3 regions of the Streptomyces sp. NBC_00490 genome follow, and region 3 is predicted to be linked to each of the others. Evidence: riboswitches for the same ligand, from Rfam matches in the RefSeq annotation. Region 3 holds a riboswitch; each other region holds the start of a gene.
The links. A riboswitch is a leader RNA that binds a small molecule or an ion and turns the genes downstream of it on or off. The one in region 3 is predicted to bind cyclic di-AMP.
Positions count from the first base shown of each region.

Region 1: linked by a shared signal. The riboswitch ahead of OG381_RS39465 (M23 family metallopeptidase) and the one ahead of OG381_RS20645 (transglycosylase family protein) in region 3 are both predicted to bind cyclic di-AMP.
Region 2: linked by a shared signal. The riboswitch ahead of OG381_RS33925 (M23 family metallopeptidase) and the one ahead of OG381_RS20645 (transglycosylase family protein) in region 3 are both predicted to bind cyclic di-AMP.

Region 1 covers NZ_CP107869.1:8,669,262-8,679,374, reverse strand. Annotated here, with positions in the region: gene OG381_RS39480 (rhamnogalacturonan lyase family protein) at 1-1,257, opposite strand, end outside; gene OG381_RS39475 (GDSL-type esterase/lipase family protein) at 1,257-2,288, opposite strand; gene OG381_RS39470 (exo-rhamnogalacturonan lyase family protein) at 2,285-5,008, opposite strand; gene OG381_RS39465 (M23 family metallopeptidase) at 5,209-6,162, opposite strand; cyclic di-AMP (ydaO/yuaA leader) riboswitch at 6,167-6,324, opposite strand; gene OG381_RS39460 (alpha-galactosidase) at 6,641-8,722, opposite strand; gene OG381_RS39455 (tyrosine-protein phosphatase) at 8,893-9,690, shown strand; gene OG381_RS39450 (DUF6126 family protein) at 9,706-9,828, opposite strand; gene OG381_RS39445 (helix-turn-helix domain-containing protein) at 9,825-10,113, opposite strand, start outside.
Region 2 covers NZ_CP107869.1:7,408,040-7,418,152, forward strand. Annotated here, with positions in the region: gene OG381_RS33900 (DUF6082 family protein) at 1-310, opposite strand, end outside; gene OG381_RS33905 (CobW family GTP-binding protein) at 662-1,726, shown strand; gene OG381_RS33910 (DNA gyrase/topoisomerase IV subunit A) at 1,723-4,182, opposite strand; gene OG381_RS33915 (M16 family metallopeptidase) at 4,498-5,892, shown strand; gene OG381_RS33920 (M16 family metallopeptidase) at 5,889-7,277, shown strand; cyclic di-AMP (ydaO/yuaA leader) riboswitch at 7,469-7,637, shown strand; gene OG381_RS33925 (M23 family metallopeptidase) at 7,651-8,427, shown strand; gene OG381_RS33930 (GntR family transcriptional regulator) at 8,615-9,310, shown strand; gene OG381_RS33935 (HPr family phosphocarrier protein) at 9,448-9,729, opposite strand; gene OG381_RS33940 (bifunctional acetate--CoA ligase family protein/GNAT family N-acetyltransferase) at 9,926-10,113, shown strand, end outside.
Region 3 covers NZ_CP107869.1:4,585,829-4,595,941, reverse strand. Annotated here, with positions in the region: gene OG381_RS20655 (recombinase family protein) at 1-401, shown strand, start outside; gene OG381_RS20650 (transglycosylase family protein) at 527-1,450, shown strand; cyclic di-AMP (ydaO/yuaA leader) riboswitch at 1,655-1,822, shown strand; gene OG381_RS20645 (transglycosylase family protein) at 1,826-2,512, shown strand; gene eno (phosphopyruvate hydratase) at 2,886-4,166, shown strand; gene OG381_RS20635 (FtsB family cell division protein) at 4,268-4,744, shown strand; partial or broken gene OG381_RS20630 (DUF501 domain-containing protein) at 4,790-5,239, shown strand; gene OG381_RS20625 (Ppx/GppA phosphatase family protein) at 5,429-6,352, shown strand; gene OG381_RS20620 (NAD(P)/FAD-dependent oxidoreductase) at 6,773-8,155, shown strand; gene OG381_RS20615 (cyclopropane-fatty-acyl-phospholipid synthase family protein) at 8,300-9,589, shown strand; gene OG381_RS20610 (ABC transporter permease) at 9,643-10,113, opposite strand, start outside.

The DNA of each region.
Region 1 (10,113 bases), 4.1 Mb from region 3:
GAAGTTCGGGATCACGCCCAGCTCGGCCTGCTGGATGGCGAATCCCTCCAGGCCGGGACGGTCGGGGTCGAGGTCGGCGATGTGGAAGCGATCGCCGTGCCCGGCGCCGTCGACGACGTACCGGAGCGTGCCGTCGCTGTTGACGACGTAGTTGCCGTCGGCGATCTCGTCCTTGCCGTCGAGGTCGACGTCGACGGTGCGGATCTGGTGGAAGCTGGTCGCGCCGCTGGTGGCGGGGACGACGTACTTCCACCGGGGTGTCAGGTCGGTGCCGTCGAAGTCCCAGGTCTGGAAGAGGATTCGGAAGGCCCCGCGCTTGGCCCCGGCGCGGGTGACCAACTTGGTGACCAGGCTGGGGTGTTCGCCGTCGAGGTAGGCGATGCCGAAGTGGCCGCCGGAGGGACCGTCGGCGACGAAGTCGTCGGGGACGGGCTGCCGGGTGCGCTCGGTGCCGGTCGGGCCGTCGATCACGGAGACGAACTGGTTCGCGGGCGAGGCCGCGGTGACCTGGGAGCCGTCCGCGAAGGTGGTGCCGTCGGCCGTGTGCACCAGCACCTCGGCCTTGCCGTCACCGTCCAGGTCGAACACCGTGACGTTGTCGTCGTTGCGATAGCCGCCGATCGCCGTGGAGCCGCTGATCGCCGCGGGCGCCGGGTCGTTGGCGCCGTTCCCGCCGACCTGGGTGTACGAGCCGGGCCCCTGGTCGACGCGCCACAGCCGCTCGCCGGTCAGCGTGTACGCCTCCAGCAGATCGGGCCTGTCGCGGGTCCCGGAGAGCCGGCTGACGACGACCTCGTACCGCCCGTCGCCGTCGAGGTCACCGGGCCAGGCATGCTGCACGATGTAGCCGTCGGCGGTCGCGAGCGGGATCTCGGCGTAACCCTGCGCGAAGTCGAGCGCGGCCGGACTCCGCTTCTGCTCGCGCCCGTTGACGACGACGCGCACGGTGTAGGTGCCCTTGCCGGGCGTGTCGTCCTGGTAGGTCGTGGACTGGGTGACCGGCGTGCGGTTCAGCCGCCGCCCGTTCTTGTACACGTTGAAGGCGAGGGCGTTGCCGTGGCGCGCGTACTCGGTGCCGAGCAACCGCCAGCTGAGGAACGTGCCCTCTCCGGAGGGTACGGCGACGAGACCGCGGTCGAGGTTCTCGACGACCCGGCGCGGGGCCTCGGCGGCGTGTCCGGCGGGTGCGGAGAACAACCCGGCCAGCAGGGCCGCCGAGGCGACGGCGACGGTTCTTCGGCGGTACGGGCGGTGCACTAGTGCTCCTTTGCGAGAAGGGTGATCAGTCGGTCGGTCACCTTGCGATGGCCCCGGGAGCTCGGGTGGACGGTCCCGTTGAAGTCCCCGTCCGTCAGGGAGAGCCAGTCGGTCGTGTCGACGAACTCGATCCGGGTGTCGGCGAGTTCGGCGACGACGGCGGCGATGTCCTCGGCGTGTGCGCCGTTGAACGGCCGCAGCGCGAGGATGCGCGCATGCGGTGCCGCGGCCCGCAGCGTGTCGAGGTAGGCGCGATAGGCGGCGCGGAACTCTTCCGGCCCCCACGCGGTGTCGTTGGTGCCCTGGTTCACCACGATCACATCGGCCTTGCGGTCCGAATCCGCCGTCGAGCCCGCGTAGTTCCAGCCGTACGCGTCCGACGCGGCCGGCACTCCCCCGTTGCCGGTCTGGATCACGCCCTGACGCCCGAAGCCGACCTGGGTCAGCGAGGCGTGCAGGGCGTCGGCGACCAGGGTGGGATAGGCGGCCGTACCGTCGGCGCAGTCGGAGGTGTTGACGTCGCACAGGGCCATGACGCCCTGGGTGATGGAGTCGCCGTAGAACGCCAACTGCCGCGCGTGAGGAACCTTTTGGCCCAGCAGTCGGCCCCGCACTCCGGTGAGCACCACACCGGTCTCCAGCGGCGGTGTCCACCGCTCGGCCCGCGAGAAGACGTCCTTCACGGACAGCTCGACGGTGTGCGGCCCCCGCCCGGCCGCTCTGATCTCCAGGTCGTTCCGGTCGACGGCGTACAGCTGCTTCGGGCCGCCGTCGACCGATACGTAGATCTGCGCGGGCACGGTGATCGACGAGACGTCGAAGAGGGCGTGGACGCTGTCACCGGTGAAGCGGAAGCGCAGCCGGGCACCGGAGTTGACGGTGGTCGCCGCCTCGGCGGTGCGGCCCCAGTGGCCCTCGTAGGCCAGGCGCCGGTCGTCGGGGCGTACGACATCGCCGGTGGCCGCCACGGGCCGCACCGCCCCCATGACCAGCCCCGCGGTCACCGCCGCGATCAAGCAGGCACGTCTCATGACGGGATCCGGTCTCCGATCAGGGCGAGGTTCTGGATCGCGGCGAGGGCCCACTGGGCCGAGGAGTTGGTGGAGATCCACGGGATCTCCTCGGTGGTGCGCAGGACGGCCGGCGTCCTGACGGTGACCGGGTTCCAGTCGTTGGAGGGGAAGTAGGTGTCGCTGCCGGCGTAGAACTCGTTCCACGCGCGCTTGGCGAGCGTGGCGTCGTCCCGGTGGTGCGCCGCGTAGGCGGTGATCCGGGAGTGGGCGGCGGGCAGCGCCGACTTCCAGGTGGAGCCGGTGAGTTGCCGCTTCTGGGCGTCCGTGCCGTTGTAGTACTGCGCGTAGTTCAGCCAGGCGGTACGGAACTCGGGCTCCTCGTCCCCGAACAGCGACACGAGTTCGCTGTTGGTCTCGACGAGCCCGAAGACGGCGCTCAGATGCGACACGCTCACGGCGGTACCGGTCGTGACGGCGAACTCGCCGGTGTCCGCGTCGAGCAGTCCCGTCCCGGTGAAGAACCCGTTCGGCTGAGCGGCGATCGTCCGCACCGAGTTGACCAGCTTGGCCCTCGCCTGCGCGGCCTTCGGGCCCTGGCGCTCCCACTCGGTGAGCCAGGCCGCCGAGATGCCGCCCCAGTCGGTGCCGAAGCCGACCGACAGCGCGTGCCGGTCGCCGGGCGTGTAGCCGTCGGTGCGGACCTTGCGCTGCGGGTCGACCGCCAGGAACGTCCGCTCCACGTCGACGAGTTCGCTCAGCAGGTCGCCGGTGCGCTCGTCACCGGTGAGGAAGTAGTAGAAGCGGCGGTTGGCGGCCGTGGAGATACGGACCTGCTTGGCGCTGTCCGCCCAGTGCTGCACGCCGTGCCGGGTGCCCAGGCCCGCCCACTTGCCGAGGTGGTACACATCGACCTCGCCGGTGTGCCGGGTCATGGCCTCCGCGAACCGGAAGACCTCGGCGGAGCCGGTGCGCAGGAAGTGGTACCAGAGCCACAGGTCGGTGCCCAACTCCGAGTTGTCCCAGGCGAATCCGCCGACGTCGTAGCGCCAGACGTGCCGGTCGTTGTCGTAGGTGTGCTGGACGTCGCCGTAGTCCAGGAAGCCGTACCAGCGGTGCTGCTCCCGCTGCCCGACGTAGTAGGCGAACAGCTCGTCGAGGCGGTCCTCGACGACCGCCCGGGCCTTGTCGGAACGGTCGACGGGCGCCCAGTCGCCGAACACCCCGGCCGCGTGCAGCCGTTCGGGCGTGGCGGTGAGGAGCGGCGGCGTCGCGGTGGCGGCGGCCTGCGCGGCGAGCACATCGGCCGACGGTGTCTTCTCCACGGCCCAGAAGGTCAGTTCACTGGTCCGCGCGATGCCGTACGGCGTACCGAAGCCGGGCTCGTAGTCCTCATAGGTGATCTCCAGACCACCGTCGGACTGCTTCTCGTACGTGTCCTGCCCCAGCCCGTCGTGGTAGAAGCGCAGGTCGAGCGGGAGCGCCTCGGGCGAGTACAGCCATACGGTGGCCTCGGCGGCCTCCGTGTGGGCGCCCCGGACGTCGAGCTGGGCCGGGTGGCGCTGCCAGAAGTCCCTGAGCCCGAAGGAGAGTCCGCCGCTCGCGCCACCGACGTAGCCGAAGCCGCCGGCACGCCGCCCGGCGGCCGCGTGGATCCAGCCGTAGCCCGCCTTGGTGCGCTTGCGGACGGTGTAGCCGTCGGCGTTGGGCTGGGTGAGTGTGTAGTCGCCCCAGGCCGGGATGTAGGCGAGGCGGCCGGCGACGCGGGTGTCCCAGGTGGCGGTGTCGGGCAGCTTCTCTCCGGCGATCTGGGCACCGCGGACCGCCGCGCCCGGGTCGCGGCGCAGCCCCGTGATGCCCTGGACCGCCTCGCTGAAGAGTCCGCCGCCGGAGTCGGCGAAGCGTATGTGCCGGTCGTAGGGCTGGTCACTCAGCGGCACGGTGAAGCGGACACCGAGGCCGCGCAGGAAGTCGCCCTGGTCGGAGCCGGGCTTCTGCTCGCCGTCCCAGACGAAGGTGTGCACGAGGCGGAAGGAGTCCGCGCCCGCGAAGAAGGAGAAGCGCAGGGTGTACGGCAGCCAGCCGCGGCCGCCCTTGCGGTGCCGGCCCTCGACGCGGACGACGGCCCGGACCGGACCGTCCTGCTCGATCTCGACCTTCTCGACCCGCCCGGCGAAGCTCTCGACGTCGGCGCCCTCGCGCACGGACTCCTGCCGCAGGGCGACCAGCTTCCCGTCCCGCGCGATCTCGGCCGCACCGCGCCGCACGCTGCGCACGACGGTGTCGGAGCCCTTGGTGCCGAACACGGCCGTGATGACACCGGTCGACACCTCGACCCGGCCGCCGGACCGGGTGACGGTGACCTTCCGCTCGGGGGCCGCCGGGCTGCCCGCCGCGAGCTTGTACGCGGAGGCCTTCGGGGCGCCGGGCGCGATCGCGTGCGCGGTCCACTTCACCGAGCCGTCGGGCCAGTGGCCGGTGACCCAGCTCTGGAGGGGAACGTCGTCGCCGGCGGCGGTCGTCAGCCGGAACCGCTGCTCCGGCCGGTACGCCCCGCGGGCCCATGGCACGCCCCAGGTGGTGCCGGCGTGGGCGTCGGGCGTCGCGCCCTCCAGCCAGTGGAGTTCGGTGTCGTCCGCGTCGGCCGCTGCGGCGGTACGGGACTGGGCCCAGGAGAACTGGGCCGCGGCGGCCGCGGCTGCGGCGCCCTTGATGACGGTGCGTCGGTCGACGCCGGGCACGGGGACCTCCGGAAGATGCGGATAGAAAGCGCTTGCATCGCTACGGAGATCACTGTGTCCCCACCCTCCCCTCACTGTCGACGCTTTGGACAGCCGTGCCACAAGAACGCAATAAAGTGATCATGAACCCGCAAGAACGAACACCGAAGGCCGGACCCGGGGATCGGGATCCGGCCTTCGGTGGCACAGGGGGGTGGGCGTCAGCTGACGGAGACGCCCTTCGCGCGGAGGTAGGCGAGCGGGTCCACGTCCGAGCCGTAGTCCGGCGTGGTGCGGATCTCGAAGTGGAGGTGCGGGCCGGTCACGTTGCCGGTCGCACCGGAGAGGCCGACCTGCTGACCCTCGGCGACGGTCTGGCCGGACGACACCGAGAGCGAGGAGAGGTGGGCGTACTGGGCGTAGTAGCCGTCGGCGAGCCTGATGACGACCTGGTTGCCGTACGCGCCGCCCCAGCCGGCGGAGACGACCGTGCCCGCGCCCACGGCCTTGAGCGAGGTGCCGGTCGGGACGACGAAGTCGACGCCCGTGTGGTAGCCGCTGGACCACATGCTGCCGGACATCCGGTACGGAGTACCGACGGTGGCGCCGGCCACGGGGAGGGTGAAGCCGCTGGCGCTGCTGGTGCTGGTCGTCTCGCTGCTCTGCGTCGCCGCCGTCGTGTTCGACGAGGAGGACTTGGAGGATTCCGCGGAGCTGGAGGACGAAGAGGACTTCCGCGTCTCGGCCGACTTCTGCGCGGACTTCTCCGTGCTCGCCGCGGCCTTCTTGCCGAGGGTGAGCTTCAGACCGGGGTGGATCAGCGACGGGTCGGAACCGACGGCCTCGCGGTTGTCGGAGTAGAGCTTCTTCCAGCCACCGCTGACGTTCTGCTCGTCGGCGATCTTCGAGAGGTAGTCACCGGACCGCACCGAATAGGTGCGCGCGGTCGCGGTGTTCGCGGCGCTCTTGTCCGCGGTCTTCTTCTCGGTGGCCGTCTTCCCGGCGACCGGAAGGGACTGGACGGCCTTCTCCGGAACGGACTGCGGGGTGGCCGCGTGGGCACCTGCGGCACCCATCAGCGGGAGGGCGAGTGCGGCGCCACCGGTGCCGGCGACGGCGATCGAACGGGTGAGGCGCTGGGCCTTCGGACGGCGGTGCTTACCCTTCGCGGGCATGACGAATTCCTCTCCGGCGCCTGCGAGGTGAGCTGTCGGGTTCGGGCTGGAGATGCCCGGCCGCACCGAGGTGCGACTTAACCCCTAGCCGTTCCGGAGACCGGAACAGGCGGTTGTACCTGTGGGTCCCCCGCTCCTGCCGTTCACGGGTGAGTTGTGCGGTCCCCGGGCGGCGGCAGGATTGGGCGTCCGTCCGGATTGATGGCGAACGTAAGCGAGCAAGACGCAAAGGGACAAGTGAGAGGTTCCCGGTGCATGCGTTCCTCTTGATCCGCTGTGAGAATTAACGGTCACCCTGCGTGAATTGCGCACGCCTCCCGCCATGCAAAACCCCTGAAAAAGAACGGGAATTACGTGGACATGACGGGCGACGCACGGTCACGGGTATGACGCTCCTCACGTGGCACATTCACAGCTTCCCTTATTCCAGAGCGAGTTGGAATGAAGGATGAGGAAGGCGCCAATTCGGACAGACAGCTCAGATGCGACGCAGCCGGAGAACTGCCGCATCAAGGTCGCCGCGCAATCCGACGCGAAGTCCGTGATGCAGCAATACGGCACCCCTGTGGACTTCGCCCGTTTCGAGGCATTCGTACGACGCTGTCGGGTCGAGCCCGCGCAACCGCAGCGCCGGTACGGGCTCGCCGTAGCTCTGCGCCTGGAGCCAGGCGAGCACGACGGCCTCGTCCCCGAGGACGTACTGGACGGCACTGAGCCCGCCCCGCGGCGGTCGCAGCCGGTGGAGGTCACCGCGCTGCACCACGGGCCGGATCTCCTTGTAGAGCTCCACCCACTCACCGGCCTCGGCGAGCTCCTCCTCGCTCCACCGCGTGAGGTCGCCGCCGACGCCCAGCACCCCGGCCATGGCGCTGACGAACCGGAAACGCAGCGAGCTGACCCGGCCGTTGAGCATGGCGTTCGGGCTGTCGGTGACCCAGGCGGCCATCACGCGCGCGGGGTGGATCTGGCCGAAACCGTGCTGGATGGCGAGCCGGTCGAGCGGGTCGGTGTTGTCGGAGGTCCACACCTGGTCCGTGCGGCCCATGACACCGAGGTCGATACGGCCGCCCCCGCCCGAGCAGGACTCGAAGGCGACGCCCGGATGGGCGGCCCGCAGCCGGTCCAGCAAGGCGTAGTAGGCGCGCACATGGTCGATCCAGAGCCGCTGCGGATAGGCCTCTCCCGGCCAGCCGGCGTCGGTGAAGCTGCGGTTGAAGTCCCACTTCACGTAGTCGATCGGGGCGCTGCCCAGAAGGGCGTCGAGATGCCCCCAGAGGTACTCCTGGACGTCCTCACGCGCGAGGTTCAGCACGAGCTGATTGCGGAACTCCGTCCGCTTTCGTCCTGCTTGGTGCTGAACCCAGTCCGGGTGCGCCCGGTACAGCTCGCTGTCCGGATTGACCATCTCGGGCTCGACCCAGATGCCGAACTGCATGCCGAGCGCGTGCACGTGGTCGGCGAGGGGCTTCAGGCCGCCCGGGAAACGGTCGCGGTTGGGCGTCCAGTCGCCGAGGCCGGCGCGGTCGCTGGTGCGGGTGCCGAACCAGCCGTCGTCGACCACGAACAGCTCGACGCCGATCGCCGCGGCCCGCCGGGCGAGGGTGCCCTGCTGCTCCTCGGAGATGTCGAACTCGGTGGCCTCCCAGGAGTTGAACAGCACCGGCCGGTCCCGGTCGGCGTCCGGGATGACGTACGCACGCTGGTACGCGTGCCACGCCCGGCTCGCCCCGCCGAAGCCGCCGTCGCTCCACAGACCGGCGAAGACGGGCGTCGTGAAGGACTCCCCCGCCGCCAGCCGCAGCAGGCCCGACTCGTCGTGTCCGACGCCGCCGGTGATCTGCACGCGCGCGTCGGAGAGCTGGGCCACGGCGATGCGCCAGGAGCCCGACCAGCCGAGGGCGCAGCCGTAGACCTCGCCGCGCTCCTCGGTGGCGTCCGTGTCCAGCGCCACCCATGGCAGGTACTGGTGCCCGGTGTGCCCGCGGCGGCTGCCGATGATCTTCTCGCCGTAGGTGAGCGGGGCGCTGGTCAGCCGGGACTCGGCGGCCCAGCGGCCGTGCAGATGGGACAGCCGCCACTCCTCGCGGTCGGGCAGGGTCCAGGTGGCGGAGTCGGCGCGCAGGAGCTCCACGGTCTCGGGTCCCTGGTTGTTGTCCAGGGTCACCCAGCGCTCCACCACGTCGCCGCGCATCCGGTAGTGCAGCGTGATCGCCAGCCCGCCGTCACGGAACCGGAGCCGCAGCTCTTCGCCGTCGCCGGAGGTCTCGTGGGACTCGAAGGTCCACTCGGTGCCGCGCCGCTCGTCGGTGCGTACCGACAGCGCGGGCCGCACGAAGCGGGGGCCGCCCTCGACGGGGTACTCCTCGCGGCCGTCGAGCGGGGACTCGAAGCCGCGTTCGGCGGGCAGGGGGCGGGCGGCGAGTTCCTCGGCGTCGGCCAGCTCGATCCTCGGGCCCCAGTGGAGGTGCAACAGGACGTCGTCCGCGGTGAGGTGGACGGCATAACTGCTGGCAGGCCCGGAGAGAAGCCAGGTACGGCCGGTTTCGGAGATCTCCAGCATCAAATCCTCACAGATACAAACAGGTGCGCTCAAGTGCCAACATCATCAACGGCCGCGAGCCCTGGGTGCAACGCCTGTGGACAACTGATTGCCCCAGGAACCGATGTCGTATCGTCGGGGAGGTGCCCGCTGACGAGCCGTGGCGGCGGGACCGGCTGGGAGGAGCCCCCGTGACGCAGCAGATCCCGTCGACCGAGCCCGAGCTGACCGGAGTCCGCAACTTCCGGGATGTCGGCGGTCTGCCGACGGTGGACGGACGGCGGGTGCGGTACGGGGTGCTGTTCCGCAGCGGTCACCTGGCGCACGCGACCGACGAGGACGCCGCGTTCCTCTCCTCCCTGGGGCTGCACACGATCTTCGACTTCCGCAACGCGTCGGACCAGAAGCTGGAGGGCCCCGACGTCGAGCTGCCGGGCGTGCGCAATGTGAACCTCCCGCTGAGCGACCCGGCGGACGGCTCGGAGTTCTGGAAGATGGTCCGGGACGGCGAGATCGAGCAGTTGCGCGAGATCCTCGGCGACGACAAGGCGGCCAACCGGATGATCGCCTCGTACCGCAAGATCGTGAAGGAGCGCACCGCCGAGCACTCCCGCGTCCTGCACTCCCTCGCCGAGGAGAGCGTCCCCGCGCTGATGCACTGCGCGGCGGGCAAGGACCGCGCCGGCCTGTCCATCGCCGTGACGCTGCTCGCCCTCGGTGTGGAGCGGGAGGCGATCGTCGCGGACTACCTGGAGTCGAACGCCAAGCACCGCCGCTACAAGGTGCACCGCAGCAGCAAGTCCGTCGCCGCCTACTCCCCCGAGGTGATGGAGCTGCTCGGCCCGCTCTTCGACGCGCGCGCCGAATATCTCCAGGCCGCGTTCGAGACGATCGAGGAGACCTGGGGCAGCGTCGACGCCTACCTGGAGCAGGGGCTCGGCCTGACCCCGCAGCTCCGGGACCGGCTGCGCGAGCGGCTCCTCGACTGAGAGCCGCCGGCGGGTCTACTGCTGGGCTCCGAGCTCGAACAGCAGGTAGATGAAGGCCGCGAAGAGGTGCCCCACCGCGATGTAGATGATCAGCCGCACCCAGATACCGCGCGGGAACCGCTCCTCCATGTCCTTCATGACGTCTCTCCAGGGGTGGGGCCCAGGCACAGCGTGGCTGTCGGGCTCTGCAGCAGGGTGTGGACGAAGAGCAGCTCGACCCCGTCGGGGTCCTGGGCCGCGATGCGGTGCGGGGTCAGCGAGTCGAAGTGCGCGCTGTCGCCCGGGGCGAGCACGTGGGTGGTGTCCCCGAGGCGCAGCCGCAGCCGTCCTGTGAGGACGTACAGCCACTCCTCGCCGGGGTGGACCCGCACGATGTCGCCCTGCGAGCCGTGCGGGACGTGCACGCGCAGCGCCTGCATGCCG
Region 2 (10,113 bases), 2.8 Mb from region 3:
GGTCCAGGACCTCGGCCCGGAACAGATGGAACAGGTAGGCGTACCACGCGTTGGCGTAGAGGAACTGGCGACGCTTCGCCGCCGGGATGCTCTTGTCGTACGTGTCGATCACCGCGAAGAGGGTGGGGTCGTCGATCGCCCTGGACAGCAGCTCCCAGTGCATGCGCTGCTGATGCGCGTACCCCTTGCGCCGAACCGCCAGCGCTTGGAGCTCCAGTCGCCGCTCGTCCAGCCGGGTCGCGTCGAGACGCCGTTGGCGTGCTGCCATCGTCACCGTGGCGGCCAGGAGCGCGAGCGTGGCGGCGCTCATCCTCCCCGCGAAGTGCCTAAGTGTGGCCATGTCAACCCCCGAATCAGGCGGCCGTCCGCCGGTCGTCGGGGTGCGGGTCGACGGAAGGGGACCGGCGAGCGATGGGCGGCGCTTGCCGTCTCCCAGAATGCCGAGCGGCTCTGATCGGCGGGGAGGCGGAGAGGCGGCGCACGGAAGGAAGCGAGGGTCGCACGAACCGGCGCCTTGCCCAACGTCTGCCCCGCAAGTGCTGCTAACAATCGTTCACTTCGCGGTGATTCTTCCGGCTCGTATCCTGGTCCGGCATTCAATCCTCGTACGTGCGCCGGGCCCACGATCCGGTGCACGCGTCGGTGTCAGAGAGGTCGCACGTTGAGTCAGCCGAGTCACACCCTTCGGCAGATCCCGGTCGTCGTACTCGCCGGATTCCTCGGTTCCGGCAAGACCACCCTCCTCAACCATCTCCTGCACCGCAGCGGAGGCAGCCGTATCGGTGCGATCGTCAACGACTTCGGGGCCATCGAGATCGACGCCATGGCCGTCGCGGGCGCTCTCGGCGACTCCACCGTCTCCCTCGGCAACGGCTGCCTGTGCTGCGCCGTCGACGTCGGCGAGCTGGACGAGTACCTCGCACGGCTGGCCCGTCCGGACACCGGCATCGACGTGATCGTCATCGAGGCCAGCGGACTCGCCGAACCCCAGGAACTCGTGCGCATGGTGCTCGCGAGCGAGCATCCGGGGATCGTCTACGGCGGACTCGTCGAAGTCGTCGACGCCGCCGAGTTCGACGACACCCGCGCCAAGCACCCCGAGATCGACCGGCATCTCGCCCTCGCCGACCTCGTCGTGGTCAACAAGCTCGACCGGGCGGTCGACGGCGAGCGCGTCCTCGGACTCGTACGGTCCCTCGTCGACCGTGCCGCCGTGGTGCCCGCCGCCTACGGCCGCATCGACCCCGAGTTCCTCTTCGACTGCCGGCCCGGCGAGGAGCGGATCGGGCAGCTCTCCTTCGACGACCTGCACCACCACGAGGACGACCCGCACGACGGCCATCTGCACGCCGCGTACGAGAGCCTCTCCTTCGCCTCCGGGACGCCGCTCGACCCGCGCCGGCTGATGCGGTTCCTCGACAGCCGCCCCGAGGGGCTGTACCGGATCAAGGGGTACGTCGACTTCGGCGCGTACGACACCCGGAACCGTTACGCCGTCCATGCCGTCGGGCGGTTCCTGCGCTTCTACCCGGAACCCTGGCCGGCGGACGCCGAGCGCCTCAGCCAGCTGGTTCTCATCGGCTCCGGCATCGACGTGCCCGGACTCGGCAAGGAACTGGGGGAGTGCGCGAGCGACGCCCCGCACACCGCCGACGAGCACGGAATGTGGGGCGTCCTGCGCTACGTACAGGATCCCGAAGCGGACCTTCAGGACCCCGCGTTCTAGACCGGTCCCGCCACCACCGACACCGTCTTCGCCAGGGACACACCCGAACCGTCGCGGCGCGGGTCGATCTCCGGCAGGTCCGCCGGTGTGCCGTTCTTCTGCGCGGCGCGGGCCGGTACCGGACCCGCCCAGGCCAGGGACAGGCAGTCCTCGCCCTTCAGGAACCGCTGGCAGCGGACACCGCCGGTGGCGCGGCCCTTGCGCGGATACTGGTCGAACGGGGTCAGCTTCGCCGTCGTCTGGACGGAGTCGTCCAGCGTGCCGCGCGAGCCCGCGACCGTGAACACGACCGCGTCCACCGCCGGGTCCACCGCGGTGAAGGAGATGACCTTCGCGCCGTCCGTGAGCTTGACGCCCGTCATGCCTCCCGCGGGCCGACCCTGCGGGCGGACCTGCGAGGCCTGGTAGCGCAGCAACTGCGCGTCGTCCGTGATGAAGACCAGGTCCTCCTCACCGGTGCGCAGCTCGACCGCGCCGACGATCCGGTCACCGTCCTTCAGCGTGATGACCTCCAACTCGTCCTTGTTGGACGGATAGTCGGGCACCACACGCTTGACGACACCCTGCTCGGTGCCGAGCGCCAGACCCGGCGACGACTCGTCGAGGGTCATCAGGCAGACCAGCGTCTCGCCGTCCACCAGGGAGACGAACTCCGTCAGCGGAGCCCCTCCGGCGAGGTTCGGCGCCGACGCCGTGTCGGGCAGTTGCGGCAGGTCGATGACGCTGATCCGCAGCAACCGGCCGCTCGACGTCACCGCCCCCACCTCGCCGCGCGCGGTCGCCGGGACCGCCGAGACGATCACGTCGTGCTTCACGCGCCGGCTGTCCGCGTCCTCCGGGAAGGGCTCACCGTTCGCCGTACGGGCCAGCAGACCCGTCGAGGACAGCAGCACCCGGCACGGGTCGTCCGCCACCTGCAGCGGAACACCGGCCGCGGGGGCGACCGCGCCAGCCTCCAGCAGGACCGTACGCCGGTCGGTGCCGAACTTCTTGGCCACCGCGGCCAGTTCGGTGGAGACCAGCTTGCGCAGCTCGGTGTCCGAGTCGAGGATCCGGGTCAGCTCCTCGATCTCCGCGTTGAGCCGGTCCTTCTCGGACTCCAGCTCGATGCGGTCGAACTTGGTGAGACGGCGCAGCGGCGTGTCCAGGATGTACTGCGTCTGGATCTCGCTCAGCGAGAAGCGCTCCATCAGGCGCTGCTTGGCCTGCGCGGAGTTGTCGCTGGAGCGGATGAGGCGGATGACCTCGTCGATGTCGACGAGCGCCGTGAGCAGGCCCTCCACCAGGTGCAGACGGTCGCGGCGCTTGGTGCGGCGGAACTCGCTGCGCCGGCGCACGACCTCGAAGCGGTGGTCGAGGTAGACCTCCAGGAGCTCCTTGAGGCCCAGCGTCAGCGGCTGGCCGTCGACCAGCGCGACGTTGTTGATGCCGAAGGACTCCTCCATCGGCGTCAGCTTGTACAGCTGCTCCAGGACCGCCTCCGGCACGAAGCCGTTCTTGATCTCGATGACCAGACGCAGGCCGTGCGCGCGGTCGGTGAGGTCCTTGACGTCGGCGATGCCCTGGATCTTCTTCGAGCCGACCAGGTCCTTGATCTTGGCGATGACCTTCTCCGGGCCCACCGCGAAGGGAAGCTCGGTGATGACCAGACCCTTGCGGCGGGCCGTGACGGTGTCCACCGACACCGTGGCGCGGATCTTGAAGGTGCCGCGGCCCGTCTCGTAGGCGTCCCGGATACCGGCCAGACCCACGATCCGGCCGCCGGTGGGCAGGTCGGGGCCCGGAACGTACTTCATCAGGGTCTCGAGATCCGCGTTGGGATGGCGGATCAGATGGCGGGCGGCCGCGATGACCTCGGAGAGGTTGTGCGGGGGCATGTTGGTGGCCATGCCGACCGCGATGCCCGACGCGCCGTTCACCAGCAGGTTCGGGAACGCGGCGGGCAGCGCCACCGGCTCCTGCTCCTGGCCGTCGTAGTTGGGGGCGAAGTCGACCGTGTCCTCGTCGATCGACTCGGTCATCAGGCTCGTCGCCTCGGCCTGGCGGCACTCGGTGTACCGCATGGCGGCCGGCGGGTCGTCGTTGCCCAGCGAACCGAAGTTGCCGTGGCCGTCGACCAGCGGCACCCGCATGGAGAAGGGCTGGGCCATGCGCACCAGGGCGTCGTAGATCGACGCGTCGCCGTGCGGGTGCAGCTTGCCCATGACCTCGCCGACGACACGGGCGCACTTCACATAGCCGCGGTCGGGGCGCAGGCCCATCTCGTTCATCTGGTAGACGATGCGGCGGTGCACCGGCTTGAGGCCGTCGCGGGCGTCCGGCAGGGCGCGGGAGTAGATGACCGAGTACGCGTACTCGAGGAAGGAGCCCTGCATCTCGTCGACGACGTCGATGTCGAGGATCTTCTCCTCGAACGAGTCGTCGGGCGGCGGGGTCTTCGTGCTACGGCGGGCCATCGCTGCCGGCTCCTCTTTTCTGGTCGCTCGCCTTCGGGTCGCGCCCCTTCGGCTCACTCTTGCTGAAGCGTGAACGGGATCTGACGCGGACCATTGTGGACCGTGGCACTGACAACGCGGACGACGACCCGGCGTCAGCCGTCCCGCCGTGTGTTCACCCGTACGGCGCGCGGCCCCCGCCCGCAGGCTACGGGATCTCGCTGTCGGCGTACGACCACCGGGAACTTCACCGGCGCTCCGCACGCTTGCATACAGTGGCAGGACCGGCAGAAAAACGCGGTTCAGATCAACCGCACCGCGATCGAAGGGACGTACATGCCCATGGGTCACACGGCCACAGACCAGGCAGGCACCGGAGGCCTGACAGCAACGGAGCACCGCCTGGCCAACGGGCTGCGCGTGGTGCTCTCCGAGGACCACCTGACCCCGGTCGCGGCGGTGTGCCTCTGGTACGACGTCGGCTCGCGTCACGAGGTCAAGGGCCGTACCGGCCTGGCTCACCTCTTCGAGCACCTGATGTTCCAGGGCTCCGGACAGGTCAAGGGCAACGGCCACTTCGAGCTCGTCCAGGGCGCGGGCGGCTCGCTCAACGGCACCACCAGTTTCGAGCGCACCAACTACTTCGAGACCATGCCCACCCACCAGCTGGAGCTCGCCCTCTGGCTGGAGGCCGACCGCATGGGCTCGCTGCTCGCCGCCCTCGACGACGAGTCGATGGAGAACCAGCGGGACGTCGTCAAGAACGAGCGCCGGCAGCGCTACGACAACGTGCCCTACGGCACGGCGTTCGAGAAGCTGACCGCCCTCGCCTATCCCGAGGGCCACCCGTACCACCACACGCCGATCGGTTCGATGGCCGACCTGGACGCGGCCACGCTGGAGGACGCGCGCGCGTTCTTCCGGACGTACTACGCGCCCAACAACGCGGTGCTGTCCGTGGTCGGCGACATCGACCCCGAGCAGACGCTCGCCTGGATCGAGAAGTACTTCGGCTCGATCGCGTCCCACGACGGCAAGCCCGCCCCGCGCGACGGCTCGCTGCCGGAGATCATCGGCGAGCAGCTGCGCGAGGTCGTCGAGGAGGAGGTCCCCGCGCGCGCGTTGATGGCGGCCTACCGGCTGCCGCACGACGGCACGCGCGAGGCCGACGCGGCTGACCTGGCGCTCACCGTCCTCGGCGGCGGCGAGTCCTCCCGCCTCTACAACCGGCTGGTACGCCGCGACCGTACGGCCGTCGCCGCCGGCTTCGGCTTGCTGCGGCTCGCCGGGGCGCCCTCCCTGGGGTGGCTGGACGTGAAGACGTCCGGTGACGTCGAGGTGCCGGTCATCGAGACGGCGATCGACGAGGAGCTCGCCCGGTTCGCCGCGGAGGGCCCCACGGCCGAGGAAATGGAGCGCGCCCAGGCCCAGTTGGAGCGCGAGTGGCTGGACCGGCTCGGCACCGTCGCGGGCCGCGCCGACGAACTGTGCCGCTACGCCGTGCTGTTCGGCGACCCGCAGCTCGCCCTCACCGCCGTCAACCGGGTGCTCGAAGTGAGCGCCAAGGAAGTGCAGGCGGTCGCCAAGGCCTGCCTGCGTCCCGACAACCGCGCGGTGCTCGTCTACGAGCCCGTCTCCGCGGAGACCGCCGAGGACGCGGATCCCCCGGAGGACCCCGAGGCCGAGGCCACCGTCGAGGCCGGCGACAAGAACGAGGAGGCGGCCAAGTGACCGAGCTCGCCACGATGGAGTTCCACCCCCGGCCGCAGGCGGGCGAGGCGCGGCCGTGGGCCTTCCCGGCCCCCGAGCGCGGCACGCTCGACAACGGCCTGACGGTCCTGCGCTGCCACCGCCCCGGCCAGCAGGTCGTCGCCGTCGAGGTCCTTCTCGACGCCCCGCTGGACGCCGAGCCGGCCGGCCTGGACGGCGTCGCCACGATCATGGCGCGGGCCTTCTCGGAGGGCACCGACAAGCACACCGCCGAGGAGTTCGCCGCCGAGCTGGAGCGGGCCGGCGCCACGCTCGACGCCCACGCCGACCACCCCGGCGTACGGCTGAGCCTGGAGGTCCCGGCGTCGCGTCTGCCCAAGGCGCTCGGTCTGCTGGCCGACGCCCTCAGGGCGCCCGCGTTCGCGGACAGCGAGGTCGAGCGCCTCGTCACCAACCGCCTCGACGAGATCCCGCACGAGCTGGCCAACCCCTCCCGCCGGGCCGCCAAGGAGCTCTCCAGGACCCTGTTCCCGGTGGACCTGCGCATGTCCCGCCCGCGCCAGGGCACCGAGGAGACCGTCCGGAACATCGACTCCGCGGCCGTACGCGCCTTCTACGAGAAGCACGTCCGCCCGGCCACCGGCACCGTCGTGGTCGTCGGTGACCTCACCGGCATCGACCTGGACGCGCTGCTCTCCGACACCCTCGGCTCGTGGACCGGTTCCCAGGCCGAGCCGCGTCCGGTGCCGCCGATCACCGCCGACGACACGGGCCGTGTCGTCATCGTGGACCGCCCCGGTGCCGTCCAGACGCAGCTGCTGATCGGCCGGATCGGCGCCGACCGGCACGACCGGGTGTGGGCCGCGCAGGTGCTCGGCACGTACTGCCTCGGCGGCACCCTCACCTCCCGCCTGGACCGCGTCCTGCGTGAGGAGAAGGGCTACACCTACGGCGTGCGCTCGTTCGGGCAGGTCCTCAGGTCCGCCCCCGACGGGACGGGCGCCGCGATGCTCGCCATCAGCGGCTCCGTCGACACCCCGAACACCGGTCCGGCCCTGGAGGACCTGTGGACGGTGCTGCGCACCCTCGCCGCGGAGGGGCTGACCGACGCCGAGCGGGACGTCGCCGTGCAGAACCTCGTCGGCGTGGCCCCGCTGAAGTACGAGACCGCGGCGGCCGTCGCGAGCACGCTGGCCGACCAGGTCGAGCAGCACCTGCCCGACGACTACCAGGCCACGCTGTACCGGCAGCTCGCCGCGACCGGCACCGTGGAGGCCACCGCGGCGGCCGTCAACGCCTTCCCGGTGGACCGGCTGGTGACGATCCTGGTCGGCGACGCGTCGGCCATCAAGGCGCCCGTGGAGGCCCTCGGGATCGGTGAAGTGAGCGTCGTGTCCGCGGAGTAGCGGCACGCGCGTGAAGGGGCCCTGGTGACTGACGCGTCACCAGGGCCCCTTAATGTCCGAATTAGGGGAGAGGTTGCCTGTCTGCCCTGTGGCATGCGCTACAAAACCCCTGATCCGTTTGGGGATTGAAAGTCGTCCCGCTTAGCGTCATCCGGGCTGTTCGTCAGGCAGTGCGCCGCGCCCGCGGCACCGGACAGCCATCGCCGAGTCCCCGTACGGCGCGAGCCAGGGGAGCCGGGGACCCACATTCATGTAGTCCCTGGGGTGAATCGGACGCCCGCGCGCGCAGCGAGGGGGTCCGTAGGAGACCTTCCTGCTCCGAACCCGTCAGCTAACCCGGTAGGCGAGAAGGAAGGAAAGGACCAGCCACCACATGGCGTTCACGCGCGCCACCGGGAAGCACCGTCGTCCCAGCAGGATGAAGCGCACCACCGCCCACGTGGCGGGGGTCGCGGCCCTCACCACCACCGGCGTCATCGGCACCCTCGCTGCCCCGGCCCTCGCAGCGGAGCCCGCGGCCGAGCAGACCGGCCTCACCCCGGTCGTCACCATCGGCGACTCGGTCGCCGCCCAGATCGACGCCCAGGCCGAGGCCCAGCAGCAGGCGGCCATCGAGGCCGCCGAGCAGAAGGCCCGCCAGAAGGCCGAGGAGGCGGCGCTCAAGAAGGCCGCCGCCAAGGCCGAGAAGGAGCGCGAGGCCAAGGAGCGCGTCGCCCGCGCCGCCGCCGAGCGCAAGCGCCTCAACAGCTATGTCGCCCCGATATCCGGCTCGTACATCTCCACCGGCTACAAGGCCGGCGGCGGCGTCTGGTCCTCCGGCAGCCACACCGGCGTCGACTTCCACGCCGCCACCGGCACCTCCGTCCACGCGGTCGGCTCCGGCACGGTCGTCGAGGCCGGCTGGGGCGGGTCGTACGGCAACAACGTCGTGATCAAGATGAACGACGGCACGTACACCCAGTACGGGCACCTGTCGTCCATCGGTGTCTCGGTGGGCCAGACGGTCACCCCGGGCCAGCAGATCGGCCTCTCCGGCGCGACCGGCAACGTCACCGGGCCGCACCTGCACTTCGAGGCCCGCACGACCGCGGAGTACGGCTCGGACATCGACCCGGTCTCCTACCTGCGTTCGCATGGCGTGAACGTCTGACGACGGACCGCGAGATCTTCTGAAACCCCGGCTCACCGAGCCGGGGTTTTGCCGTTTCTGTCGCCCTGTTGTCCAAAAAATATCCATGGATTCCGGCCCGCCATCGGAAATTCCCGCTCTTTGCAATAGAGTCACTGAACACACGTCAATCATCGACGTTTCACGGGGATTAAGGCGGAGGTCGGTCATGCGTATTCCGGCGCACTCGGTATGCACCGCGATCAGGGACGACATCGTCGCCGGTGTCTACGAGCGCGGCAGCCGCCTCACCGAGGAACTCCTCGCCCGTCGCTACGGGGTCTCCCGTGTTCCCGTCCGGGAGGCGCTGCGCACCCTGGAGGCCGAGGGCTTCGTGGTGACGCGGCGCCACGCGGGCGCGTGCGTGGCCGAACCGACCGAGCAGGAGGCCGCCGACCTGCTGGAGATGCGGATGCTCCTGGAGCCCCTGGGCGCCTCCCGGGCCGCCCAGCGGCGCACCGAGGCGCACCTGAAGGTCCTGCGCGGTCTGGTGAGGCTGGGTCAGGAGCGGGCCAGGCGGGGCAACAGCGATGACCTGCGGTCCCTGGGCGGCTGGTTCCACGAGACGCTCGCCCAGGCCTCCGGCAGCCCCGCGCTGACCTCGATGCTGACCCAGCTGCGGCACAAGATCTCCTGGATGTACGCCGTGGACGCCCCGGTCAGCCCCGTCGAGTCCTGGGCGGAGCACGGCGCCATCGTCGACGCCGTGGCGCGCGGCGACGGGGAGCGCGCGCGGGCGGTCACCGCTCTGCACACCGAGCGCTCGACCGCCGCGCACCGGCTCCGATTCAACGGCGCGGGAGATCGGCCGGAGCGTGTGAGGAACTCGCAACATCCCGTAAACATGCCGAGCCTGCGGCATTAACACAAGAGCCGTATACAAAGAGGCAGTAATTCGCGGGGGACTATTTCCGCTGCCTGTGAACGGGAAATGCAAAGGGCTCGCCCGATAAATTCGGACGAGCCCTTCTGTGGTGCCGTGAATCAGTCGGCCCCGGTAAATCAGACGGTCTCGGGAAGCTCCTCGAGACCCTCGGAGACCAGCTTCGCCAGCCGGTCGAGGGCGGCGTCCGCGCCCTCGGCGTCGGAGGCGAGGACGATCTCCTCGCCGCCCTGGGCGCCGAGGCCCAGAACCGCCAGCATGGAGGCCGCGTTGACGGGGTTGCCGTCGGCCTTGGCGATCGTCACGGGGATACCGGAGGCCGTGGTGGCCCGGACGAAGATGGAAGCGGGGCGGGCGTGGAGACCCTCGGCCCAGCCGACGTTGACGCGGCGCTCAGCCATGTGATGCTGCCCTTCGGTGTTCAGGGTTGTCTAGACCAGTTTCCCACAACGTGAAGCTTCTCCGGAGCGGAGCTGCTCCCGTCCGGGGTGAGTCGCCGGACCGCGGCCTCGGTCCGGCTTCCGTCCTTGCGATCCTCTTGCGTTCTCCACAGACTGCCTCGCGCCGTTGTCGTACGCGAGCCGTAATCTGGGGCCCATGCAGACCTCGCCGGACCGGCACGAGTACCCCGCGCACTGGGAGGCCGACGTGGTGCTGCGCGACGGCGGCACCGCGCGCATCCGCCCCATCACCGTCGATGACGCCGAGCGCCTGGTCAGCTTCTACGAGCAGGTGTCGGACGAGTCGAAGTACTACCGCTTCTTCGCGCCCTACCCTCGCCTGTC
Region 3 (10,113 bases):
GCAAGGTGACGGAGTGGCATGAGAGGACCGGGACGCCCGTCCCTGCCGAAGTGCCGGAGCACGCCTGGCCCGCCGTCGAGGAACTGATGACGGACTACTTCCGGCGTCGCCAGTTCGCGCGCGGCGCGGTGGATGTCCGAACCCAGGTGAACGGGATTCTGCACCGACTCCGTACGGGCTGCCTCTGGGACGAGCTTCCCGCGCGCTTCGGCCCGTGGGCGCTTGCCAAGGACCGACAGAACACCTGGTTCAAGAAGGGCTTCTGGCCCGTCCTCATGAGCCACTTGAACTGCCGGGGGCAGAGTTCACCGGTTCGGCGTGAGTCCCTCGTCCCATCGCTGCATGTCACAGCGGGAGTTGTACTGGAACCGGCCAAACATGACCCGCGCTCAACTCTGTGATCTTCACGTGATCTGCGCGGCATTAACTTGTGACAAGTGATCGACTGCCGATACGTTCACGCATCAGCGCGGCGACTGTCTCCACCCGCCGCGCGGGTCATTGTTGTCTCGCGAAAGGCCTCCGCATGCTCACCGGGAACGGTCGTCACCGTCGCCCCCGCCAGGCTCCGGCACTGCTCGTCGCGGCCGGAGTGACCGGCTCCGCCATCGCGATCCCGCTTCTGGGCGCCAGCGGCGCGAGCGCGGCGGAGGGGAGCACCTGGGACCAGGTCGCCAAGTGCGAGACCGACGGTTCCTGGAGTGCGAACGAGGGTGACGGCTATTACGGCGGGCTCAAGCTGTCCCAGGAGAACTGGGAGAAGTACGGCGGCCTCGACTACGCCACGAGTCCCGACCTCGCCAGCCGCAACCAGCAGATAGCCGTCGCCGAGAAGGTCCTCGCGGACCAGGGTGTCGGCGTCTGGGGCACCTGCGGTCTGCTGAACGGGCTGAGCAAGGACTCGGCCTCGGACGACGTCGACACCGGCGTCGCGAGCGGCACCCCGTCGGCGTCCGAAGAGTCGGGTTCATCTGAATCGTCTGATTCCTCCGCCTCGTCCGGGCTGTCCAACTCCTCCGGATCGTCCGACGCGTCGACCGGGTCCTCCGCCGACCGGAGCCCTTCGCCCTCGGCGTCCACCGAAGCGGACAAGTCCTCCAACTCGGACACCTCCGACCCTGGCGCCGAAGACTCACAGCCGTCCGACAGTCCGTCCACAGCACCGGCAAAGGGTGTCGAATCGGACAACTCATGGCAAGAAGGCGGCTCTTCGGCTCTCGTCGACACCGGCGCCCTCTCCGCCACCCAGGAGAGCACCGGCCGGCACCGTGGCGCGAGCGCCGAAGAGGGGTCCTATGTCGTCCGCGACGGCGACACTCTCGCCTCCATCGCCGACTCCCTTGACGTCGACGGCGGATGGCGCCGGCTCTACACCGAGAACAAGCAGGTCATCGGCGCCGACCCGAGCAGCATCGAGCCCGGTCAGACCCTCGTACTCGGTAGCGAATAGGGCGAAAACCCCTGGGAAATGCCGGGAGTTCACTCCACACTTCGCATCAAATGTCCGGTTTGATGAAAGTGTGGGATGAGTCTCAGAAGCCCTGATCGTCTTTGAAATTCGGCGGATTCCCTGTCTACGGTCGACACCGCTCGTCACCACGAGCCCCGGCTGCCGCAACGCCGAATCCTGCCAGCGGCCGTACGGGAACAGTCGTCGCGTCAAGCGCCGTAGGCAGGAGCGGGGGACCCAAGGTAAGTGCCGGGCCCAGCAGTTCACGCTGGACCGGCTTGGGGTGAAGCCGCGCATCGCGAGATGCGCGGCCGGGCAACTCAACCGGCCCGAACCCGACAGCTCACCTCGCAGGCGTCGGTGAGGGGATCCACCATGCTGTTTTCCGGTCAGGGCAAGCACCGTCGTCCGTCCAAGGCCACCCGCGCCGCCGCGCTCGCCGGTGTCACCGGTGTCGCCATCGCCGCCCCGCTGATGGCGGCCGGCAACGCCTCCGCCGCCACCGCCTCCGAGTGGGACGCCGTCGCCCAGTGCGAGTCGGGCGGCGACTGGTCCATCAACACCGGCAACGGCTACTACGGCGGTCTGCAGTTCTCCGCCTCCACCTGGGCCGCGTACGGCGGCACGGCGTACGCCGCGCAGGCCAACCAGGCCACCAAGGGTCAGCAGATCGAGATAGCCGAGAAGGTCCTCGCGAGCCAGGGCAAGGGTGCCTGGCCGTCCTGCGGCGTCGGCCTGTCGAGCGCGAGCTACAACGGCGGCGGCTCGTCGAGCTCCTCCGGCAGCTCCTCCAGCGACAGCGGCTCCAGCACCCGCTCCTCCGAGCAGCAGGCCTCCCGCTCCTCCGAGCGCCCGGCCGCCAAGAAGACCGTCACCACCCCGACCGGCAAGAAGGTCAAGAAGGGTGACGGCGAGTACAAGGTCGTCAAGGGCGACACCCTCAGCTCCATCGCCGCGGAGCACGACGTCAAGGGCGGCTGGCAGAAGGTGTTCAAGCTGAACAAGGACATCGTCAGCGACGCCGACTTCATCTACCCGGGTCAGCAGCTGCACCTCAAGTAGCAGCTGCCCCACGAGTAAGGGTCCGCGCCATTCGGGCAGGACTCAGCTGAACCACAGTGCCCTCACATCCGTGGTCCTCATACTGAAGGCCTCGTGAGGGTCCCCCCCCGTCCCCACGGGCTCCCCGCTCCGGTGCGTGTTCCCCCGTACGCACCGGAGCGGGGTTTTTTCTGCGCCGGTTTCCGCGCCGGTTTCCGCGCCGGTTCTGCCAGGTTTCCGAAACCGTCTTTGTTCCGTTCGGAAACAATTTACTCTCGGTTCTGTCCACGGGGCGGTCCGCACGGTGGCCGATCGCCCTGAGCCGGTTAGGCTCGTCTCGCAGAACCCACCGCGGTCCCGGCGGACCGTGTCACACCCCAAGAAGGAGATGCTCGTGCCGTCCATCGACGTCGTCGTAGCCCGGGAAATCCTGGACTCCCGAGGCAACCCCACGGTCGAGGTCGAGGTCGGCCTCGACGACGGCAGCACGGGTCGTGCCGCCGTTCCCTCCGGCGCTTCCACCGGCGCCTTCGAGGCCATCGAGCTGCGTGACGGTGACCCCAACCGCTACGGCGGCAAGGGTGTCGAGAAGGCCGTCCTCGCCGTCATCGAGCAGATCGGCCCGGAGCTCGTCGGCTACGACGCCACCGAGCAGCGCCTGATCGACCAGGCGATGTTCGACCTGGACGCCACGGACAACAAGGGCTCGCTCGGCGCCAACGCCATCCTCGGCGTCTCCCTCGCCGTCGCCCACGCCGCCTCCGAGGCCAGCGACCTCCCGCTCTTCCGCTACCTGGGCGGCCCGAACGCGCACCTGCTGCCCGTTCCGATGATGAACATCCTGAACGGCGGCTCGCACGCCGACTCCAACGTGGACATCCAGGAGTTCATGATCGCCCCGATCGGCGCGGAGTCCTTCTCCGAGGCGCTGCGCTGGGGCGCCGAGGTCTACCACACCCTCAAGAAGGTGCTGAAGACCAAGGGCCTGTCCACCGGCCTCGGCGACGAGGGCGGCTTCGCCCCGAACCTGGAGTCCAACCGCGCCGCCCTCGACCTCATCATCGAGGCCATCAAGCAGGCCGGCTACGTCCCCGGCGAGCAGATCGCGCTCGCGCTCGACGTCGCCGCGTCCGAGTTCTACAAGGACGGCAAGTACGAGTTCGAGGGCAAGTCCCGCTCGGCCGCCGAGATGACCGAGTACTACGAGGAGCTCGTCTCCGCGTACCCGCTCGTCTCCATCGAGGACCCGCTGTACGAGGACGACTGGGCCGGCTGGAACACCATCACCGCGAAGATCGGTGACAAGGTCCAGATCGTCGGCGACGACCTGTTCGTCACCAACCCCGAGCGCCTGGCCCGCGGCATCGAGGAGGGCTCGGCCAACGCCCTGCTCGTCAAGGTGAACCAGATCGGCTCGCTGACCGAGACCCTGGACGCCGTCGAGATGGCCCAGCGCAACGGCTTCAAGTGCATGATGTCCCACCGCTCCGGCGAGACCGAGGACGTCACCATCGCCGACCTCGCCGTCGCGGTGAACTGCGGTCAGATCAAGACCGGCGCCCCGGCCCGCTCGGACCGCGTCGCCAAGTACAACCAGCTGCTGCGCATCGAGGAGATCCTCGACGACGCCGCGGTGTACGCCGGCCGCTCCGCGTTCCCCCGCTTCAAGGGCTGATCTCGGCAGGGCTAAGCCTTAGCCAGTCGTACGTACGTCCCCGCACCGGTCCCGTACCGTGTGCGGGGACGTACGCGCGTGTGTGAAGGAGGGGCGGGGACATGGCCGTCAAGGACCGGGACCGGTTCTCCACCGCGACCAGGATCCGGCTGCTCGGCGAGCAGACCGCGGCCCGGGTCTACCGTTCCCAGACCAAGCGGCAGGCCCGCCGCTCCCGGCTGACCGGCCGGGCGGCACTGCTCGCGCTGGTCCTGTGCTCGCTGATCGTCGCGCTCGCCTATCCGATAAGGCAGTACGTCTCCCAGCGCGCCGAGATCGCGGACCTCCAGCGGCAGCAGGAACAGGCCCGGCAGCGGGTCGAGCAGCTGCGCGACCAGAAGGCACGCTGGCAGGACGACGCGTACGCCGAGCAGCGGATCCGCGAGCGGCTCCACTACGTGATGCCGGGGGAGACGGGGTTCATCGTCGTCGACCCGGGCTCGGCGCGGCAGTCGCGGGCCGACCTGGGTGCGGCCGACCGCCCCTGGTACTCCAACGTCTGGGACGGGGTCGACAAGTCCGACGCCTCCGACCAGTGAACCGACCTTTTCCGCAGCAAGACAGCAGAGAGACTTTCGTACGGCATGGAAACGCCCCCGCCGACCACCGAGCGCACCGAGCCCACCGACGCCGACGTCGAGGCCTTCAAGCAGCAGCTCGGGCGTCCGCCGCGCGGTCTGCGCGCGATCGCGCACCGCTGTCCGTGCGGCCAGCCGGACGTGGTGGAGACGGCCCCCCGGCTCCCCGACGGCACGCCCTTCCCGACGACGTACTACCTGACGTGCCCACGCGCCGCCTCGGCGATCGGCACGCTGGAGGCGAACGGCGTCATGAAGGAGATGACGGAGCGGCTCCAGAGCGACCCGGAGCTCGCCGCCGCCTACCGTGCCGCGCACGAGGACTACATCGCGCGCCGTGACGCCATCGAGGTCCTGGAGGGCTTCCCGAGCGCGGGCGGCATGCCGGACCGGGTGAAGTGCCTGCACGTTCTGGTGGGGCACTCCCTGGCCGCGGGGCCCGGTGTGAACCCGCTGGGCGACGAGGCGATCGGGATGCTGCCGGAGTGGTGGCGCAAGGGTCCGTGTGTGCAGCCGCTCGTGGCTCCCGACCCGGCGGACGAGCTGCCGGGCGCGCAGGGCGTGGTCTCCGATCCCGCCGAGGCCCGCGGCGCCTCCTTCGCCGACGTCCCGCCGGCCCCCGAGGGGTTCAGCCGGGTCGCCGCGGTGGACTGCGGTACGAACTCCATCCGCCTCCTCGTGGCGGACGTCAACCCCGCCACGGGTGAGCTGCTGGAGCTGGACCGGCGGATGACGATCGTGCGGCTCGGCCAGGACGTGGACCGGACCGGCAGACTGGCCCCGGAGGCGCTGGAGCGGACGTTCGCGGCCTGCCGGGAGTACGCGGACGTGATCCGTGGACTGGGAGCCGTCAAGGTGCGGTTCGTCGCCACCTCGGCCTCGCGGGACGCCTCGAACCGGGAGGAGTTCGTCCAGGGTGTCGTCGGCATCCTCGGTGTCGAGCCCGAGGTCATCTCCGGCGAGCGGGAGGCGGAGTTCTCCTTCACGGGCGCCACCAAGGAGCTGACCGGCCACGACGGGTTCGCCGAGCCGTATCTCGTCGTGGACATCGGCGGCGGCTCGACGGAGTTCGTGGTCGGGGACGACCGGGTGCGCGCCGCCCGTTCCGTCGACATCGGCTGTGTGCGGATGACCGAACGGCATCTCGTCCAGGACGGGGCCGTGACCGACCCGCCCTCGGAGGCGCAGATCGCCGCCATGCGGGCCGACATCGAGGCCGCCCTCGACCTCGCCGAGGAGTCCGTGCCGCTGCGTGAGGCGCGCACGCTGGTGGGGCTCGCCGGGTCCGTGACCACTGTGTCGGCGATCGCGCAGGAACTGCCCGCGTACGACTCGGTCCGCATCCATCACTCCCGGGTCTCCCGCGAGCGGGTCCGGGAGATCACCGAGTGGCTGCTGCGCTCGACGCACGCCGAGCGCGCGGCCGTGCCCTCCATGCACCCCGGGCGCGTGGACGTCATCGCCGCGGGGGCTCTCGTACTGCTCTCGATCATGGAGCGGACGGGGGCCGAGGAGGTCGTCGTGAGCGAGCACGACATCCTCGACGGCATCGCGTGGTCGATCACGTAGCCCTCTGCTGAGCAGGCAGAACAACGTATGAGCACGTCTGAGGGGCCCTTCGGGGCCCCTCTGTCGCGTGCCGTCGGAAAAGTTCGTGAAGTTCTTCACAAGGAATTCGGTCCGGTGGGGCGAAGAATGTGGCCCGGTTGGCCCTTCCGGGGTCCCAACACCCCTGTGAACACGTTCAAAACGGCGAGATGCGGACCCTCCGCGAGGGGGTCGCGCGAGATCGTTTCGAAGGTCTCACGGAGCCTCCGAAAGCCCGGAGAGGCAGCTCACGCGGCATTGACAACGGCCCGCCGTACACGCCGGTTCCCGGTCCGCGCCATGACCTGGATCACGCGAGTCGCGGAGGATAACACACACCCCGTCGGAGCTTGTGAAGGGGCGCACGAGCGACCCCCCTGGGGCGGGTGGATACTCGATGGCATGAGCACCACGGAGCGTCCCAGGATCCTCGTAGTAGGCGGTGGGTACGTAGGCCTGTACGCAGCTCGGCGCATTCTCAAGAAGATGCGCTACGGCGAGGCGACCGTCACGGTCGTCGACCCCCGGTCGTACATGACCTACCAGCCCTTCCTCCCCGAAACCGCCGCCGGCAACATCTCCCCTCGCCATGTCGTCGTCCCGCTGCGACGCGTGCTGCCCAAGGCGGAGGTGCTCACCGGCCGGGTCACCACCATCGATCAGGACCGCAAGGTCGCCACGATCGCCCCGCTGGTCGGCGAGGCGTACGAGCTGCCCTTCGACTACCTGGTCATCGCGCTCGGCGCGGTCTCCCGCACCTTCCCGATCCCCGGCCTCGCCGAGCAGGGCATCGGTATGAAGGGCGTCGAGGAGGCCATCGGCCTGCGCAACCACGTCCTCGAGCAGCTCGACAAGGCTGACTCCACCACCGACGAGGAGATCCGCCGCAAGGCGCTCACCTTCGTCTTCATCGGCGGCGGTTTCGCCGGTGCGGAGACCATCGGTGAGGTCGAGGACCTGGCCCGCGACGCGGCCAAGTACTACAAGACCGTGTCCCGCGAGGACATGCGCTTCATCCTGGTCGACGCCGCGGACAAGATCCTTCCCGAGGTCGGCCCCAAGCTCGGCCAGTACGGCAAGGAGCACCTGGAGAGCCGCGGTGTGGAGATCTACCTCTCCACCTCGATGGACTCCTGCGTCGACGGCCACGTCGTGCTGAAGAACGGGCTGGAGGTCGACTCCAACACCATCGTGTGGACCGCCGGCGTCAAGCCCAACCCGGTCCTGTCGCGCTACGGCCTCCCGCTCGGCCCCCGCGGCCACGTGGACACCGCCCCGACCCTCCAGGTCCAGGGCACCGACTACATCTGGGCCGCCGGCGACAACGCCCAGGTCCCGGACGTCGCCGCCCGCAAGGCCGGCGTCGAGAACGCCTGGTGCCCGCCGAACGCCCAGCACGCGCTGCGTCAGGCCAAGGTCCTCGGCGACAACGTGGTCTCCGGCATGCGGGGCTTCCCGCAGAAGGAGTACGCGCACTCCAACAAGGGTGCGGTGGCCGGTCTCGGCCTCCACAAGGGCGTCGCGATGATCGTCATGGGCAAGATGAAGATCAAGGTCAAGGGCCGTCTCGCCTGGTACATGCACCGTGGCTACCACGGTCTGGCGATGCCGACCTGGAACCGCAAGGTCCGCGTCTTCGCCGACTGGACCCTCGGCATGTTCCTCAAGCGCGAGGTCGTCTCCCTCGGCGCGATGGAGCACCCGCGCGAGGAGTTCTACGAGGCCGCGAAGCCCGTGCCGGCGGCCGCGAAGCCGGAGCAGAAGACCGAGGCCAAGGCCTCCTGACCCGCTCCGGTCACCGAACCACCCGAAGGACCTCCCGCCATCCGTGGTGCGGGAGGTCCTTCGGCGTTCTTGGGATTGCGCCCCGGCCTGTCGTTGTTTAAGCAGGTGGACAAAACCGGGATCCTCGTCACGGAGGTGTGCGCCATGTCCGATGCCGCCCTGCGGCTGAAGAACCACTTGGAACGACTACTGGGAAACCCCCTCCCGGTGCGCATCCGCGCGTGGGACGGATCCCAGGCAGGCCCGCCGGGCGCCCCCGTGCTGGTCGTGCGCAACCGCCGAGCCGTCCGGCGGCTGCTGTTCAAGCCCGGCGAGCTCGGCCTCGCGCGCGCCTGGGTCGCCGGCGACCTCGACATCGACGGCGATCTCTACACCGCCCTCGGCCTCATCTCGGGCCTCGTCTGGGAACGCGACGAGGCCCCCAGGAGCCTCTCCGAGGCGCTGCGCGACCCCCGCGTACGGTCCGCCGTACGCGGCCTCGTGCAGCTCGGCGGGGTTCCGCTGCCGCCCGCCCCGCCCCGCGAGGAGGTCCGCCGCCGCGGTCACCTCCACACCAGAGGCACCGACAGACGGGCCGTCAGCCACCACTACGACGTCGGCAACGACTTCTACGAGATCGTCCTCGGCCCGTCGATGGTCTACTCGTGCGCCTACTGGGAGTCCCCCCACGGCACACTCGAGGCCGCCCAGCGCGACAAGCTCGAACTCGTCTGCCGCAAACTCGGCCTGACCCCCGGTCAGCGACTTCTCGACGTCGGCTGCGGCTGGGGGTCGATGGCCGTCCACGCCGCCCGCGAGCACGGCGTGAGCGTCGTCGGCGTCACCCTCTCCCAGGAACAGGCCGCCTACGCCCGTAAGCGCGTCGCCGACGAGGGCCTCACCGACCGGGTCGAGATCCGCGTCCAGGACTACCGGGACGTCACCGACGGGCCCTACGACGCGATCGCCTCCATCGGCATGGCCGAACACGTCGGCGCCGACCGCTACCTGGAGTACGCCCGCGACCTGTACGCCCTCCTGAAGTCCGGCGGACGGCTCCTCAACCACCAGATCGCCCGCCGCCCCGAACGCGAGGAAACCACCTACCACGTCGACGAGTTCATCGACGCCTACGTCTTCCCCGACGGCGAACTCGCCCCCCTCGGCACCACCGTCACCCAACTGGAGCGCGCCCGCCTCGAGGTGCGCGACGTCGAGTCGATCCGCGAGCACTACGGCCTCACCCTGCGCCGCTGGGTCGCGAACCTGGAGGCCGACTGGTCCCTCGCCCAGCGGATCGCGGGCCCCGGCCGGGCCCGGGTCTGGCTCCTCTACATGGCGGCCTGCGCCCTGGCCTTCGAACGCAACCGCATCGGCGTCAACCAGATCCTGGCCGTCCGGCCACCGGCGTCCGGCGCGTCCGGGCTGCCGCTGCGGACGCGCACCTGGAACTGAACGGACGAAAGGGGCCCGCCGCTCGCTCGCGACGGGCCCCGTACGCCGTACGCCTATTCCGACTTGATGGCCGTCAGCATGTTCAGCCGGGACGCGCGCCGCGCCGGCCACAGGGCCGCCAGGACACCGACCGCCGCCGCCAGCAGCAGGAAGAGGCCCATCCTGGTCCACGGCAGGACCAGCTCGTACGTCGCCATCCTGGTGCCCAGCAGCTCGCCGGCCGCCCAGCCGAAGAAGACGCCCAGGCCGATACCGAGCACCCCGCCGAACAGGGAGATCACCAGGGACTCCAGGCGGACCATCCGCTTGATGCCCTTGCGGTCCAGGCCGATCGCGCGGAGCATGCCGATCTCCTGGGAACGCTCGAAGACCGACATGGCCAGGGTGTTGATGACTCCGAGGACGGCGACGATCACCGCCATGGCGAGCAGGCCGTAGAGCATGTTCAGCATCAGCGTGAACATCTGCGCGATGTCGTCGGACAGGTCCTGCTTGCTCTGGACCTTGATGGCCGGGTTGGTGCC